DNA from 3 places in the Denitraticella aggregata genome. Region 1 is predicted to be linked to each of the others. Evidence: predicted binding sites of a transcription regulator. Region 1 holds the regulator's gene; each other region holds the start of a gene.
What was found. The regulator sigma-54, encoded in region 1, starts transcription at its own class of promoters, with help from an activator protein. The targets are predictions, from matches to a motif close to TGGCACGCTTNCTGCTNA.
Positions count from the first base shown of each region.

Region 1 (4,891 bases):
TTCGCGCTTGAGCAGGATCCGGTTGTGCGTGCGGGCCGACAGGTTGGTTGCGAGTTCCAGCGGCGTCTCCTCGGCGATGTCATAGACATGAGCGTTGAGGATGCGCTCCAGATAATCCGGTGTTGCGGAAGTCATGATCGGGGTAGGTCCGGGCCAGCAATGGACAGCGAGCGTAGCAGTCGGGGTGCGGATGACGCAAGGAAATGGGTGACGTAGCCAGACGCTGCCTACTGCTGGTCGGGCTCCTGGTCGATCGCCCGCTGCTGCCGGTCGATGAACTCCTGGGTCGAATCCACGCCGCGCAACTGCAGGATCGTCGAGCGCACGGCCGCCTCGAGAAGCACCGCGAGGTTCCGCCCGGCCGCGACCGGCAGGATCGTGCGCGGCACCGATACCCCCAGGATGTCCTGGGTCTCGAGATGGATGGGCAGACGCGTCGGGTCGTCCTGGCCGGGCAGTCGACGCTGCAGATAGACGATCAGGCGAAGCCGCATCTTGCGTCGGCAGGCGGTCTCACCGAAGATCGTGCGGATGTTGAGCACGCCGAGGCCGCGGACCTCGATGAAGTCCTGAAGCAGTTCCGGACAGCGGCCTTCGAGCACGGTCGGCGCGATGCGGGAGAATTCGACGACGTCGTCGGCCACCAGCCCATGGCCGCGGGAAATCAGCTCCAGCGCCAGTTCCGACTTGCCCGCGCCCGAATCCCCGGTGATGAACACGCCCAGGCCGAGCACATCCATGAACACGCCGTGAAGCGAGATCTTTTCGGCCAGCTGGCGCGACAGGTACAGGCGCAACTGGTCGATGACGCTGGCCGACGCGAGCGGCGAGGTCAGTAGCGCGACATTGGTCGCTTCGCAGATCGACTGCACCATGCCGGGCACTTCGCAGTTGTCGGCCATGATGATCGCGGGCGGGCGAACCGAAAAGATCTCCTGGAGGTGGTGCGCGATCTTCTCGCGCGACTGGCGACGTGCCCAGGCCAGTTCGGCCGCGCCGACGATTTGCAGGCGTGCCGGATGCATCAGGTTCAGGTGGCCGACCAGGTCGGCGGGCCAGATGCGTTCCTCGGTGACCGAGATCGTGCGGTCGAGCTCGCCGCACAAATGCGTCAGTTGAAGCGGGCCGCGCTGCGCCTCAAACAGCTGCGCGACGTTCGTCTGTCGCATGCGGGCCCCAGGAAACGAACAGGGAGTGAATGGTCTCGGCGTCCGGTGCGTTGGCAAGTCGTTCGCGGAAGTCGCTGTCGCTGAACATCTGCGCCAGTTCCGAGAGCAGTTGCAGGTGCTGTTCGTTGGCCTGTTCAGGGACCAGCAGCACGAACAGCATGCTGACCGGGCGCCCGTCCGGTGCGTCGAACTGGACCGGCGTGCTGAGGCGGATGAAGGCACCGGCGGCGTTCTGAAGGCCCTTGATGCGGCCATGCGGGATCGCGATGCCCTGGCCGAGTCCGGTCGAACCGAGCCGCTCACGCGAGAACAGCGAATCGAACACGTCGCCGCGCGCGATGCCCTGGTTGTTCTCGAACATAAGTCCGGCCTGCTCGAAAACGCGCTTCTTGCTGCTGGCTTCGAGGTCGATGACGACGTTGGCGACGGGCAGGAGGTCTGCTATCAGGCTCATCTTTGAGGGATGTCCTTACGGTCCCGGCGACGCCGGAGTCGTTACGGTGAAAGATGATGGAAGGGTGCGTTTGGCACGAAACGTGCGCGATTATAAACACACCCTACGACGAAAGTACCAGTTCTTCAGTCACGAGGCCGCGATTCGCGTCCCCGGTTTCGCGACAGCGTCAGACTTCCGGAACCTGGTGCTTCAGTGCATCGTGGCCGTGATCCTGATTCTTTTGCTTGTATTTCATCACCTGACGATCGAGTTTGTCGGTCATGTCGTCGATCGCGGCATACATGTCGACATCGTCACTTTCCACGAAGAGGTCCTTGCCCCGCACGTGCAGGGTCACCTCCGCTTTCTGCTTCAGTTTCTCCACCGAGAGGATCACGTTGATGCTGGTGACGTTGTCGAAGTGACGGATGACCCGGTCGAGCTTGGTCGTGACGTATTCGCGGATGGCCGGAGTGACCTCGACGTGATGCCCGGTGATGTTGAGATTCATGATTGCTCCTTGGTTTTCAGATCGTCTTGCGCTGGCTGACCGGCGGAATATTCAGTGACTCGCGATACTTGGCTATGGTCCGCCTCGCCACCACGATACCCTGCTGGCCCAATAGTTCGGCAATCTTCGAGTCGGACACGGGTTTTTTCTTGTCCTCGGCCTCGATCAGCTGGCGAATCAGCGCCCGGATCGCCGTGGAGGAGGCCGCGCCGCCGGTATCGGTGGCCACGTGACTGCCGAAGAAATACTTGAGTTCGAACACGCCGCGCGGCGTGGACAAGAACTTTTGCGTGGTGACCCTCGAAATGGTTGATTCGTGGAGCTCGAGTTGTTCGGCGATCTCGCGCAAGGTCAGCGGACGCATCGCCACGTCTCCATATTCGAAGAACTGGCGCTGCTGGTCAACAATCGCCTGCGAAACGCGCAGAATCGTGTCGAAACGCTGCTGCACGTTCTTGATCAGCCAGCGTGCTTCCTGGAGCTGTCCGGTCAGCGCGCCGCCACTGCCGCGATGCTGCTGCAGGATACTGGCGTACAGCGCGTTGACCCGCAGGCGGGGCATCGCGTCGGCGTTGAGGTTGACGACCCATTGGCCGCGCAATTTGCGTACCACCACGTCCGGAACGACGTAACGGGTCGCCTGCGTCGAATACTGCGCCCCGGGGTGCGGGTCCAGACTGCAGATCAACGCATGGGCCGCGCGCAGTTCGTCCTCGCTGCAACCGATCACCCTGCGCAGGCGAACGAAATTGCGCTCGGCCAGCAGTTCGAGATGGCGCTCGACGATGATCTGCGCGAGATTCCGGTTCGGGTCGGCCGGCATCGCACGAAGTTGCAGGCTCAGACACTCCTGCGGGCTGCGCGCACCGATGCCGGCCGGCTCGAGGCTCTGGACCTGATGCAGCGCGATGGCGAGGTCGTCCAGGTCGACCTCGAGCTCGGGTGACAGCAATTCCAGCAAGTCTTCGAGCGTCTGATTCAGGTAACCGTCGTCGTCGATCGCTTCGATGATGAAGCGCGCCAGCGCCCGGTCCCGATCGGACAGCGGCGACATGCTGATCTGCTGGTTGAGGTGATCCCTGAGGCTGGTCTCGGCTGCCTGGATGTCCTGGAAGTCGTTGTCTTCGTCGTCACGGCTGGCGCTGCTACCCGAGGACGTGGACCAGTCCGAGTCATCCGCGAAGCTGGCTGCATCGTGTTCCTGCTCGGACTCGCCCGCCCGCTGACCATCCACACCCTCGCCGGTGCTCGTGGTGCCCGCAGACGGGGCCGGGCCTGGAGCGGACTCGTCACCGTCCTCGCGTTCCAGCATCGGGTTCTCGAGCAGGAACTTCTCGATCTCCTGATTGAGTTCGAGCGTCGATAACTGCAGCAGCCGGATCGACTGCTGCAGTTGCGGTGTCAGCGTCAGGTGCTGTGAAAGCTTGAGCTGGAGCGTGGGTTTCATGATGAGGCGACGCGAGCGGCAGTCACAGTTGGAAGTGCTCGCCGAGGTAGACCTGGCGGACCTGTTCGTTGCGGATGATCTCGTCCGGACGTCCGCTCGCCAGGACCCGCCCTTCGCTGATGATGTAGGCGCGATCGCAGATGCCGAGCGTCTCGCGCACGTTGTGATCGGTGATCAGCACGCCGATGCCGCGCTCCTTCAGGTAGCGGATGATCTTCTGGATGTCGAGCACCGCGATCGGATCGACGCCGGCGAAGGGTTCGTCGAGCAGGATCAGTCGTGGGTTGGTCGCCAGCGCACGCGCGATCTCGCAGCGCCGTCGCTCGCCGCCGGACAGGGACACCGCCGGGTTGTCGCGCAGATGTGCAATGCCGAGATCGTCGAGCAGCTCTTCCAGGCGCGTCTCGAGCTTGCCGCGCCCCAGCCCCTGCAACTCCAGCACCGCGCGCACGTTGTCCGCAACGCTGAGCTTGCGGAAGACGCTCATTTCCTGCGGCAGGTACGACAGTCCCTGGCGGGCGCGCTTGTGCACCGGCAGGTGCGTCAGGTCGATCCCATCCAGCGTGATTCCGCCCCCGTCGCTTCGGACCAGCCCGACGATCATGTAGAAACAGGTCGTCTTGCCCGCGCCGTTCGGGCCAAGCAGGCCGACCACCTCGCCTCCGTCGACCTCGAAGCCGACATCGTGGACGACAGTGCGTGACTTGTAGCGCTTCTGCAGGCCGACCACATCAAGCAGCGTCATCGGGGCGTTCTCTCAGCAATCGGGTGATGGTGGCGGTGGAAAAGCCGCGACTTTGCAGAAAGCGGGCCTGTCTTGCCCATTCCCGACGGTCGGCAGCGATCGAACCGAACCGGGTCGTCCAGACCGCGCGTGCGCGCTCGAGCTCGTCGTCCAGGGGTTCGTTCTCGAGCGCTGCATCGATCGTGTCGCGATCCAGTCCCCGCTGGGCGAGGTCGTGACGGATTCGGGCCAGCCCGAAACGGTGCGCCCTGCTCCTGAGCCAGCTCTGGGCGAAGCGCGCATCGGAGAGGAGTCCCAGGGAGGTCATGCGATCGAGGACGGCTTCGACTTCATCGGTTGTCCCGTGTGGCGCGAGCTTACGTGCCAGCTCGGCGCGCGAATGCTCCCGCCGGGCGAGAAAGCGGATCGCGCGCTCCCTGAGACTGGTTTCCGGCATCGCGCCCGGTTCAGGCCTCGCTGGCCGCAACTTCGGCCTGCGGCCGACTGACCGCCTGCATCTGGTTCAGACCGACGGCGTTGCGCACCTTGTTCTCGATCTCCCGCGCAAGCGCCGGGTTGTTGCGCAGAAACTCGCGCACGTTGT
Region 1 covers NZ_JBLLNL010000007.1:25,109-29,999, forward strand. Annotated here, with positions in the region: gene ilvA (threonine ammonia-lyase, biosynthetic) at 1-135, opposite strand, end outside; gene hprK (HPr(Ser) kinase/phosphatase) at 228-1,169, opposite strand; gene ptsN (PTS IIA-like nitrogen regulatory protein PtsN) at 1,138-1,623, opposite strand; gene hpf (ribosome hibernation-promoting factor, HPF/YfiA family) at 1,793-2,116, opposite strand; gene ACKVEX_RS09995 (RNA polymerase factor sigma-54) at 2,133-3,563, opposite strand; gene lptB (LPS export ABC transporter ATP-binding protein) at 3,586-4,308, opposite strand; gene recX (recombination regulator RecX) at 4,295-4,744, opposite strand; gene recA (recombinase RecA) at 4,755-4,891, opposite strand, start outside.

Region 2 (4,891 bases), on a different contig from region 1:
GCGGCGCCACGAGCCCAGATCGTCCGGGCCGATCAGACTGTTCATGACGTGTCGGACGCATCCAGCACGTAGCCCATGCCACGCAAGGTCCGGATCAGCTTGGGCTCGAAGTCGTCGTCGATCTTGGCGCGCAGCCGTCGCACCGCGACTTCGATGACATTCGTATCACTGTCGAAATTCATGTCCCAGACCTGCGACGCGATCAGCGAACGCGGCAGGACCTCGCCCTGACGACGCATCAGCAGTTCGAGCAGTGCGAACTCCTTGGCGGTCAGATCGATGCGCACTCCGTCCCGGGTCACCCGTCGGCGCATCAGGTCGAGTTCCAGGTTGGCCGCCTTCAGCACATCCGGCTCCTTGCTTCTGCCCCGCCGCAGCAGCGTACGGACCCTGGCAAGCAGTTCGGAGAATGCGAAGGGTTTGACCAGGTAGTCGTCGGCCCCGAGTTCCAGCCCGCGCACCCGGTCCTCGACCGCATCGCGCGCGGTCAGGAACAGCACCGGCATCTGGTGCCCGCCGCGTCGCACAGTCTGCAGGATGCCCCAGCCGTCGAGGCCCGGCAGCATCACATCCAGCACCAGCAAGTCGTAGTCTCCGGTCTGAGCCAGGTGCAATCCGTCCAGTCCGTCCCGCGCGAGGTCGACGATGAAGCCGGCCTCGGACAGACCCTGGCGAAGATAGTCACCGGTCTTCGGTTCATCCTCGACGATCAGAATCTTCAACGTGGCGCTCCCGATGTTCGCGTGATGCGGGGAATTCCTATTCTGCCATTCGAACTGCGCCGGGGTACGCACATTACCGAGATGTAATGCTGCAGTCAGCTTACAGTCGGGTTCGACGCGTCGGCGTTCGAACCGTATCAGCGTGCCGGGTGCATAATGGGCGTCAGTCCAATAATCTTCGAATACTTCCTGTACCGGACGGATCGCCTTGGAAGCACATGCCATCCCCCACGTCCGCGAGGTCGTGATTTTCCTGATCGCGGCCGGCATCGTCGTGCCGCTGTTCCATCGATTCCGGATCAGCCCGGTGCTGGGTTACCTGATCGTGGGCGGCATCGTCGGCCCCTACGGACTGGGCCTGTTAGCGGGGCAGTTCCCGTGGCTGCAGTACGTCGTCATCACCGACCTGGCAGGCGTGCAGGCGCTGGCCGAACTGGGCGTGATCTTCCTGCTGTTCATGATCGGCCTGGAGCTGTCGCTGGATAGATTGTGGGCGATGCGCCGCATGGTGTTCGGACTGGGGAGCCTGCAGATCCTGGTGTCGGCGGGCGTCATCGGTCTGATCGCGTGGGAGTTCGGCAACTCACCGGCCGCGTCCATCGTGCTGGGCGCGTGTCTGGCGCTGTCCTCGACCGCGATCGTGATGCAGTTGCTGATCGACCGACGCGAACTGGCCTCCCCGCTCGGGCGTTCGAGCTTCTCGATCCTGCTGATGCAGGATCTGGCGGTCGTGCCCATCCTGTTCCTGGTCGGCGTGCTCGGTGCGAAGGCCGGCGGCAATGTCGGGCTTGCGCTGGCACTGGCTCTGGGCAAGGCGTTGCTGGTGATCGTCGGGATCTATCTGGGCGGACGGCTGCTGTTGCGCCCGCTGTTCAACATGGTCGCCCACTCGCGCAGCGCCGAGATGTTCATGGCCGCCACGCTGCTGATCATCATCGTCGCGGCGCTGATCACCGGCGCCACCGGGCTGTCGATGGCACTCGGCGCGTTTCTGGCCGGCCTGCTGCTCGCCGAGACCGAATTCCGGCATCAGATCGAAGTGGACATCGAGCCCTTCAAGGGCTTGTTGCTCGGCTTGTTCTTCATGTCGGTCGGCATGGGCATCGACTATCGAGTCGTGGCCGACGCAGCGGGGTGGATCTTCGCCTCGGTCATCGGCCTGTTCGTGATCAAGTCGGTCATCACCGCATCGCTGTGCCTGATCTTCGGGCTGCCGCGGCATGTGTCGCTGGAGGCTGGATTGCTGCTCGGCCAAGGCGGCGAATTCGCGTTCGTCGTGGTCGGACTGGCGATGGCGCTGGGCCTGGTCCCGCAGGACGTCGGCCAGTTCATGCTGATCGTGACCGGCCTGACGATGGTCGTGACCCCGCTGGTCGCGGCGAGCGCCAGTCGGCTGTCGACCAGAATGGAGAAGGCGCTGCGGGTCCGACCGGTCGAGGACGACGATCCCAGTCACATCGCCGAGATGCAGGGTCATGTGCTGCTGTCCGGATTCGGGCGCGTCGGCTGCCTGATCGCGCGCATTCTCGATGCCGACGGAATCCCGTTCGTCGCGGTCGACAACAGTGCGTTCAACGTCGCCGAGGCCAGGCAGATGGGCTTGCCGGTCTATTTCGGCGACGCATCGCGGATCGAATTCCTGCGTCGCGCCCACGCCGACCGGGCGAGCATGCTGGTGCTGACGATGGACGATCCGGATGCGATCGAACAGGTGGTGCGGGCGGTGCGCGCCGAGTGGCCCGAGCTGCGTATCGTCGCGCGCGCACGCGATGCCCGACATGCGGCACATCTGCTCGACCTCGGGGCGACCGAAGTCATCCAGGAAACCCTGGAGTCGGGCCTGCAGCTGGCCGGTCGCGTATTGCACCTGGCCGGAACCCCCGAAGAAGTCGCGCGACGGCGTATGGAGGTTCAGCGCGAGGATGAGATGAAGGCGCTACGGGAGCTGATCGGTTGACCGGGGGGGTGTTCTTACATCGACCCGTTTCTATCCCGGGGTGGATCAGGCTCCCCGGTGCGATCCATCAACGCGGTAAGCTCGCCGCCGCATGAACCACATGCCCAACATGCCCACTCCGAGTAACGCAAGCGTGCCGGGTTCGGGGACCTGAAATACCTCCGATTGCCTCAGCACGTCTGCCGCTTCGGCGTTTGTAAGCAAAAGGTTCTGTTCCGATTCAATGACAGGACCGCTGCTCCCCTCACCGCGCGACGATCTGTCGCCGACGGTGACCGCGACACTCATGAGTCGGATACTGCCGCCACCCACCGCGACGTCACGCATGAGCTTGAACCTGACCATACCAGTGGTGAAGTCGAAGAATGGGGTGACATCGAGATTCGTCACGTCGAAAGATGCGGCCCGCCCCGAATGTATCTCGTTTTCACCGAGAAACAGCCTGATCGTATCGTCCTGCGCCGCAGCGTTGTTCGACACCTTGAAACTCAGCGTCAACAGCGCCTGGAGGTCGCCATCCATGGCTTCCGAAAGCATGACCGAATGCGTGTAGATCTTTCCCGCGCTCGTTATGTTGGGACTGCCGGAAGACTGCGTCATCGAGACGGGCACTGCCTGAGCAGCAGTGGCCAGGACGGTCAGAATTGCGCCGAGCACGAAGGGATGGAACGCTCTGGTGCTGTCCCGCTTGGGCGATCTGAGTGAAAACCAGCCGAGAACAGTTTCAATCATATGCCATCCTTTAATATCCGGGCGCCGAAATAGGGCGTAGGGAGGGATCACCCGAAGATCGGAAGCGAATCGAAGAACCCCTGGTTGTCAGGAAACATTAACGCAAGATCCGAGCCATAAACCGTCATATCGACGCAACACATTGATCGCACTGATTTAGTGCATCATTCTCGCAACGTTCCATTTCCGATGTTTTCATACAACTGTAAAATATCCCGACACTCATTTCGGGTCGTTTTGGGCGGTACGAGAACCGAGGGCATTGGGATCACCGCGATCGCCCTGGGCAGGACCGGAGCGCGAAACGCCGGCATCAAGGTCCTGCCAGTCGATGCGTGCTTAGTCACCTGCGTCGAGCGCCGCCATGTAATGCGCGACGAAATCCGCGAATTCGCCCTGCTGCTCCTGCTCGACCTGGGATTGCGCGGCCAGTGAATCGCGCGCGGCCTGCTCGAAGGCCTGTTGCGTGGCAGGATCCAGCGGTCGTTCGCGGAACCACGCCGCATGCCGTTCGGACTGGCGCAGCGCGAAGGCACCGAAGCTGAGTCCGTCCTCGCGCATGGCGCTCAGCACGCGGGCCGACGGGGTCAGCTCCGGGTCCAGCAGTTTCGCGCGCTGCGCGGCCACGGCTTCGCGGTGCGCGTCGGTGCCCAGCGCCGCGTCCAGCAGTGCGGCGCACGGGCCGATACGCTCCAGCAGTTCCAGCCCCCAGTGCAGCAGCTCGCGCGGTTGCCCGAGTCGTTGCAGGACCAGCCCGGGCCGCCTGCCCTCCTTGACCGTCAGCGCGAAGTTGCGACCGGTCTCGCGGCACTCCTCGCCCGACATCGCCGGACTGTCCTCGAGCGCGCAGTAGAGCAGGAATGCGTCGAGGAAGCGCGCGGTGGTCAGCTCGATGCCGAGCGCCACGAAGGGGTCGATGTCCATGCAGCGCACCTCGACGTACTGCACGCCGCGCGCGCCCAGCGCCTGAATGGGTCGCTCACCCGGGTTGCTCACCCGCTTCGGGCGGATGGTCGAGTAGTACTCGTTCTCGATCTGCAGGATGCTGGTGTTGAGCTGCAGCCATTCGCCGCCGCGTCGCATGCCGATGGCCACGTACGGCGGATACGGCGTCGTGACTGCCTCGCGCAATTTGTCGAGATAACTGGGCAGACAGTTGTAGCAGGGCTGGATGCTCGCCTGCGCGCTGTTCTGGTAGCCAAGGTCGCTCATCCGCAGGCTGGTCGCCCAGGGCAGGTACAGAGTGGCCGGGTCGAACTCGTCCAGGCCGTGCACCCGGTTCGTCAGGAAGGTCGCGCACACCGCCGGGGATGCACCGAACAGGTACATCAGCAGCCAGCTGTAGCGCTGGAAATTACGGATCAGCGCGATATAGCGCGCGGACTGGTAGTCCTGTGCGGCGATGGTGTCGCCGTCGGCCTGGTGCAGCACGCGCCACAGAGACTCGTCCAGCGAGAAGTTGTAGTGGATGCCGGCGATG
Region 2 covers NZ_JBLLNL010000010.1:1,377-6,267, reverse strand. Annotated here, with positions in the region: gene ACKVEX_RS12590 (heavy metal response regulator transcription factor) at 42-722, opposite strand; gene ACKVEX_RS12585 (monovalent cation:proton antiporter-2 (CPA2) family protein) at 931-2,679, shown strand; gene ACKVEX_RS12580 (PEP-CTERM sorting domain-containing protein) at 2,725-3,411, opposite strand; gene gshA (glutamate--cysteine ligase) at 3,751-4,891, opposite strand, start outside.
Region 2: the regulator sigma-54 is predicted to act here: its motif matches at 3,511-3,528, upstream of ACKVEX_RS12580 (PEP-CTERM sorting domain-containing protein).

Region 3 (4,891 bases), on a different contig from region 1:
GCTCGCGGCGAGGCTGGGAACCTCCTGCGACGCGCGCACGGGCAGCGCGGCTGTGCACAGCAGACCGGGCAGTGCGACGTGCAGGGGGAGCGAATGCGCTTTCAAGGCGGTTCCGGACGGGCTTCGTATGCTGCAAGCTTAGTCCCGGACCCGCTGCGATCGCGACCGGATTAAACGGGCAAAAACCGGACTATTCGCGGCTTTGTGACGGTGCTGCGGAAAGGGATGCCTCAGCCACTGCCAGGCGGCTGTCGAAGGCGTCGCCTCGGATCGGTGCAGTGGAGGAGCGGAGCGGTAAGGGGCTAGCCGCGAATCTTGCGCATGCGCTCGGCCGGCGTGATGATGTCGGTGAGCCGGATGCCGAACTTCTCGTTCACGACGACGACTTCCCCCTGCGCGATCAGCGTGCCATTGACCAGCACGTCCATCGGCTCGCCGGCCAGCCCATCGAGTTCGACCACCGAGCCGTGCGCGAGCTGCAGCAGGTTGCGGATCGACAGCTTGGTGCGCCCGAGTTCGACCGTCATCTGCACCGGGATGTCCAGGATCATGTCGAAATCGTTGAGCGATCCACCCTTGCCGGCGGATGCGCCGAAATCGGGAAAGAGCTGACTCGCCGGTTTGGCCTGATAGGGGGATTCGGCGGCGGCCGCGAGTTCGGCGGCGACCCTTTCGGCTTCCGCGTCGGCCGCACCGCTCTCGACCGCGGCCTGCTCCATCATCGCGGCAGCCCAGTCGTCGTCGGTAATCTGGTTTTCGTCAGCCATTTTGATCTCCGTTCGGCGGAACATCGCCGTCCTGGTTCGACACGAATCGCTCGACCCTGACCGCATAGCGCCCGCCGCGGGTGCCGCAGCGCAGTTCCATGATCGGCACGCCGTCCACCTCCCCCTTCAGCAATTCGGGCACGTCCAGCGGCACCACGTCGCCGACACGCATGTTCACGATGTCGCGCAGCGTGACGTCGGCGGTGCCCAGATTGCACACGATCTCGACATGGGCGGTCTGCAACTGCCTGGTCAGCAGCTTGAGCCAGCGATTGTCCTGGGTCAGGTGGTCGCTCTGCATCGTCGAATACAGCAGGTCGCGTATCGGTTCGAGCATCGAATACGGCAAGCACAAGTGCATGTCCGCCTGCGAGCCACCGAACTCGAGCGTGAATGCGGTCGACACCACGACCTCGGACGGGGTGGCGATGTTCGCGAACTGCGAATTCATCTCGGAGCGCACATACTCGAGCTCGATCTTGACCACCGGCGCCCAGGCTCGAGCGTATTCGGTGAAGACCACGCCGAGCATGCCCTGGATGATGCGCTGCTCGGTCGGTGTGAACTCACGCCCCTCGACCCGCGAGTGGAAGCGGCCGTCTCCGCCGAACATGTTGTCCACCACCAGGAACACGAGGTTCGGGTCGAACACGACCAGCCCCGTTCCGCGCAGCGGTTTGACCTGGATCAGGTTGAGGTTGGTCGGCACCACCAGGTTGCGGACGAATTCCCCGTACTTCTGCACCCTGATCGGCCCGATCGAAACGCCGGTGCTGCGATGCATGTAGTTGAACAGCCCGATGCGCAGGTAGCGCGCGAAGCGCTCGTTGATCAGTTCCATCGTCGGCATGCGGCCGCGGACGATGCGCTCCTGCGTCGCCAGGTTGTAAGGACGAACACCATTCTCGTCCTCGATTTCCTCCGGCTCGTCGGACTCTCCGGACACGCCCTTGAGCAGGGCATCCACTTCGTCCTGGGAGAGAAAGTCGGAAGACATTGCGCGCGACCCCTACTGGACGATGAACGAGTTGAACAGCACGGCCTGGACCGGCCCGGCAGCCCCGCCCGGCGGCGCACCGAGCACGCGGTTGATCTCGCTGGCGATCTGTTCGGCGAGATCCTCGCGACCCTGCAGCGTCGCGACTTCGGACGGCAGCTTGCTGGACAGCAACAGATTGATGCGGTGACGGATCTCGGGCATGAAATTGCGCAGATTGTCGCCGGTTCTGGCGTCCGGCACCCGCAGCGCCATGACCACCTGCAGATAACGGTCACCTTCCTCGGGCGACAGGTTCACGACGAAGGGGTCGAGGCTGAGGAAGACGGGCGGTTTGGACAGGTCCACGCCGGCGACGACAGCGGCACCCGCGCCATCGCTGGCGGAGTCCGCGGACCCGCTGCGCTTCATCAGCAGCAGCACCACGAGCGCGCCTGCGATGAGCACGATGACCAGCACGACGACGAGCAGGACGATGACGAGCTTCTTCCCCTTGCCCTTCAGGGGCGCTGTCGCTGCAGGTTCTGTCTTCGCGGGGGCCGGGGCCTTCGCCATGTATTTCTCCTGGATTCCCAGAGTGATTATGCGTCACCGGCACGCTGCGCGAACCTGCGAATAATGAGGCAGAGCCCCCTCAATTCGGCTGCTTCATCATGCGAACGTGTCGATCACGCCCGCACCGGCGCGCGGCCAGTTGTCACCGGTGCCCATCATCGGCAGTGCGATATTGGCCTGTCCGGCGGCGTTACGAGCCAAACCGAAGGCGCGACGTGCCGACGACATGCCCTCGTCGCCAGACGCCTGCCGGTCGCTCGACGTGCTGACATCGGCCTGCCCGAGGTTGATGCCTGCCTGTTGCATCAATTCACGTAGTCTGGGCAGGGCCTGTTCGAGTGCATCGCGTGCAGCGGCGGTCGAGGTCACGAAGTGCGCAGTCGTCTGTTCGCCACTGACCTGTATCGAAATGCCGAGTTTACCCAGACTCGGCGGTGTTAGCACGAGTTCGGCACGACTTTCGCCGCGGCCGACCAGCCACACCATGCGGCTGCCGATATCCTCGGCCCACGCGCGCTGGCCGGCGGGCGTGTGGATCTGCAGCTGCGGGATGTTGGCAGGCTCGCCGCGCAGGCCCGGGATCACGCCGGTGTGGGCGATGCCCGAAGCGGGCTGTCCGTCGGCCGCGACCGCCTGAAGTGCCGCGGCTGGCACGCCGGGTAACTGGGCGTGGGCACCGGTCTGAGCGCTCAGCGTCGTCGCGACCTGCGCGACGCTGCGACCCGGGGCGCCGGCGCCGGGGAGGAAATCGGTCTTCCATTGCCGGACCACGGCGTCCTTCGCGGATCCGTCGTCCGCGCCGTCGGGGGAGGCGCCCGTCGTCGCGTCGCCCTTGAGCAGCGTCGCGAGAACGGTGCCGGGTGGCTTCCAGGCGATGCCGTCGGTGCTGCCGTCGTCCGCAGTGGTCGTCACATCGGTTGGCAGACCCTGGCTGTTCGCGCCCTTGGCCAGCGCGGCAATGATGGCGGTCAGTGCGGCAAGGTTTGCCGGAATGCCGGCCGTGATTGCCGGATCGATCTCGCCGTCATCTGCGGCCGTGGGTACCGCGGCTGGATCCTGCAGTTCGGCAGTCGGCGGCTGCGCGGCGAACGCGGGTAGCTGGGGTGGCTCGTCTCGCGGTGCCTGCGCATCGCCATCCGCCGCCAGGTCCTGCTGCCCGGACGGTTGCGCGGCGGACGCGGGTACCTCGGGCGCCCCGTCTCGTGTTGCCTGCGCATCGGCCGGCGTCGCGTCGCTTCGCTTCGTGCCGGACGCGTGGGGGGCGGCCGAAGCGGATGACGCCTCCGGTGAACCGCTTTGCGGCGAAGCCGCTTGTTCCGCGCCTGTTCGGGCGGGCGGGTCCGAGGGGCGACGCGCATCGCCGGTCGAACCCGGCTCGCCGCGTCCAGCCTCCGGGCGGGCGCTGCGGTCCGGGCCGGGCGGGGCGCTGCTGTGCTGCTGATTGCCAACGCTTTGCTCGAATATTCGCGAGAAACCGGGGCTTCCGGCGGGGTTGCTCGAGGCCGGCTGGATCGCGGCCAGTATGGTGTGCACCGCTGCGCCGGATCCGCGATTCATAACGGGATGGGTCATGACTGATCTTCCGGGTGATGTCTTCAGCGGATGAACAGCAATCCCCGTGCCAGCGAGCGTACTCCCGTGATGGGCTCGTCTCTGTCTCGCGCGGCAGGCGCCGTCGGGTTCCAGGACACGCCGCAGCCGTCGTCCCTGGGACGCTCAGGTGTCCCCGTGCCCGTGCGTTTCGCGGTGGCGTCGCGCGGAATGCTCGTCGAGCAGTGATTGCTCGGCCTTGCCTTCCCGGCGGTGCTCGGCCACCCGGTGGCGGTCATGCAGCGTGTCGAAGGCCTTGACCTTGTTGCGTTGCTGCATCCATGCCTGCCTGCCGGCGCTGGTGTTCTTCTGCGACTGATCGAGCTGGGTTCGCTGCACGTCTATCGCGTCGTCGATCCGCGCGATGAACACGCTATAGTTACGCATCGCCTCGACGCCGATCCCGTCGTTCAAAGCTTCGCGAAAACGTTCCTCGTACTCGGCGCGATAGCGTTGCAGCAATTCGAGCTTCTTCGCGCTCTCCTGCTCGCGGGCCATCAGTTCGCCGAGGTCACGCGTCGCGTCATTGAGGCGATTCCTGCTGAGGTCGAGCAGGGGCTTGAATACGAAGGGTCTGGTCATGGGGCCGAGGTCTTGTCCATACCGCTGCATTGGGATGCGAAGCTTCGCGCGCGAGGGTTGTCCGCACAGGCTTGCGTCGCACTCCCAGGATTGGGCGCTATTATGCAGCGGTCAAGTGCAGGTCGGCAAACAGCTTCGAAAGCTTGCCGGCCGCATCCGGGAAGTTCTCGCGCTCGTCGATGCGCTGTTGCAGATAGGTCTCCAGCGCCGGGTAGGTCGTCACCGCCCGGTCGAGGAGGGGATCCGAGCCTGGTTGATAGGCGCCGACCGCGATCAGGTCGCGCGAGCGCTGGTAGCGCGAAAACAATTGCCTGAACTGCCGTACGGCATCGAAGTGCTCGGCACTGACCAGATTGTGCATCGCGCGTGAGATCGACTGTTCGATGTCGATCGCAGGGTA
Region 3 covers NZ_JBLLNL010000004.1:119,189-124,079, forward strand. Annotated here, with positions in the region: gene fliO (flagellar biosynthetic protein FliO) at 1-105, opposite strand, end outside; gene fliN (flagellar motor switch protein FliN) at 303-767, opposite strand; gene fliM (flagellar motor switch protein FliM) at 760-1,764, opposite strand; gene ACKVEX_RS07095 (flagellar basal body-associated FliL family protein) at 1,777-2,319, opposite strand; gene ACKVEX_RS07100 (flagellar hook-length control protein FliK) at 2,416-3,891, opposite strand; gene fliJ (flagellar export protein FliJ) at 4,036-4,491, opposite strand; gene fliI (flagellar protein export ATPase FliI) at 4,592-4,891, opposite strand, start outside.
Region 3: the regulator sigma-54 is predicted to act here: its motif matches at 3,926-3,943, upstream of ACKVEX_RS07100 (flagellar hook-length control protein FliK).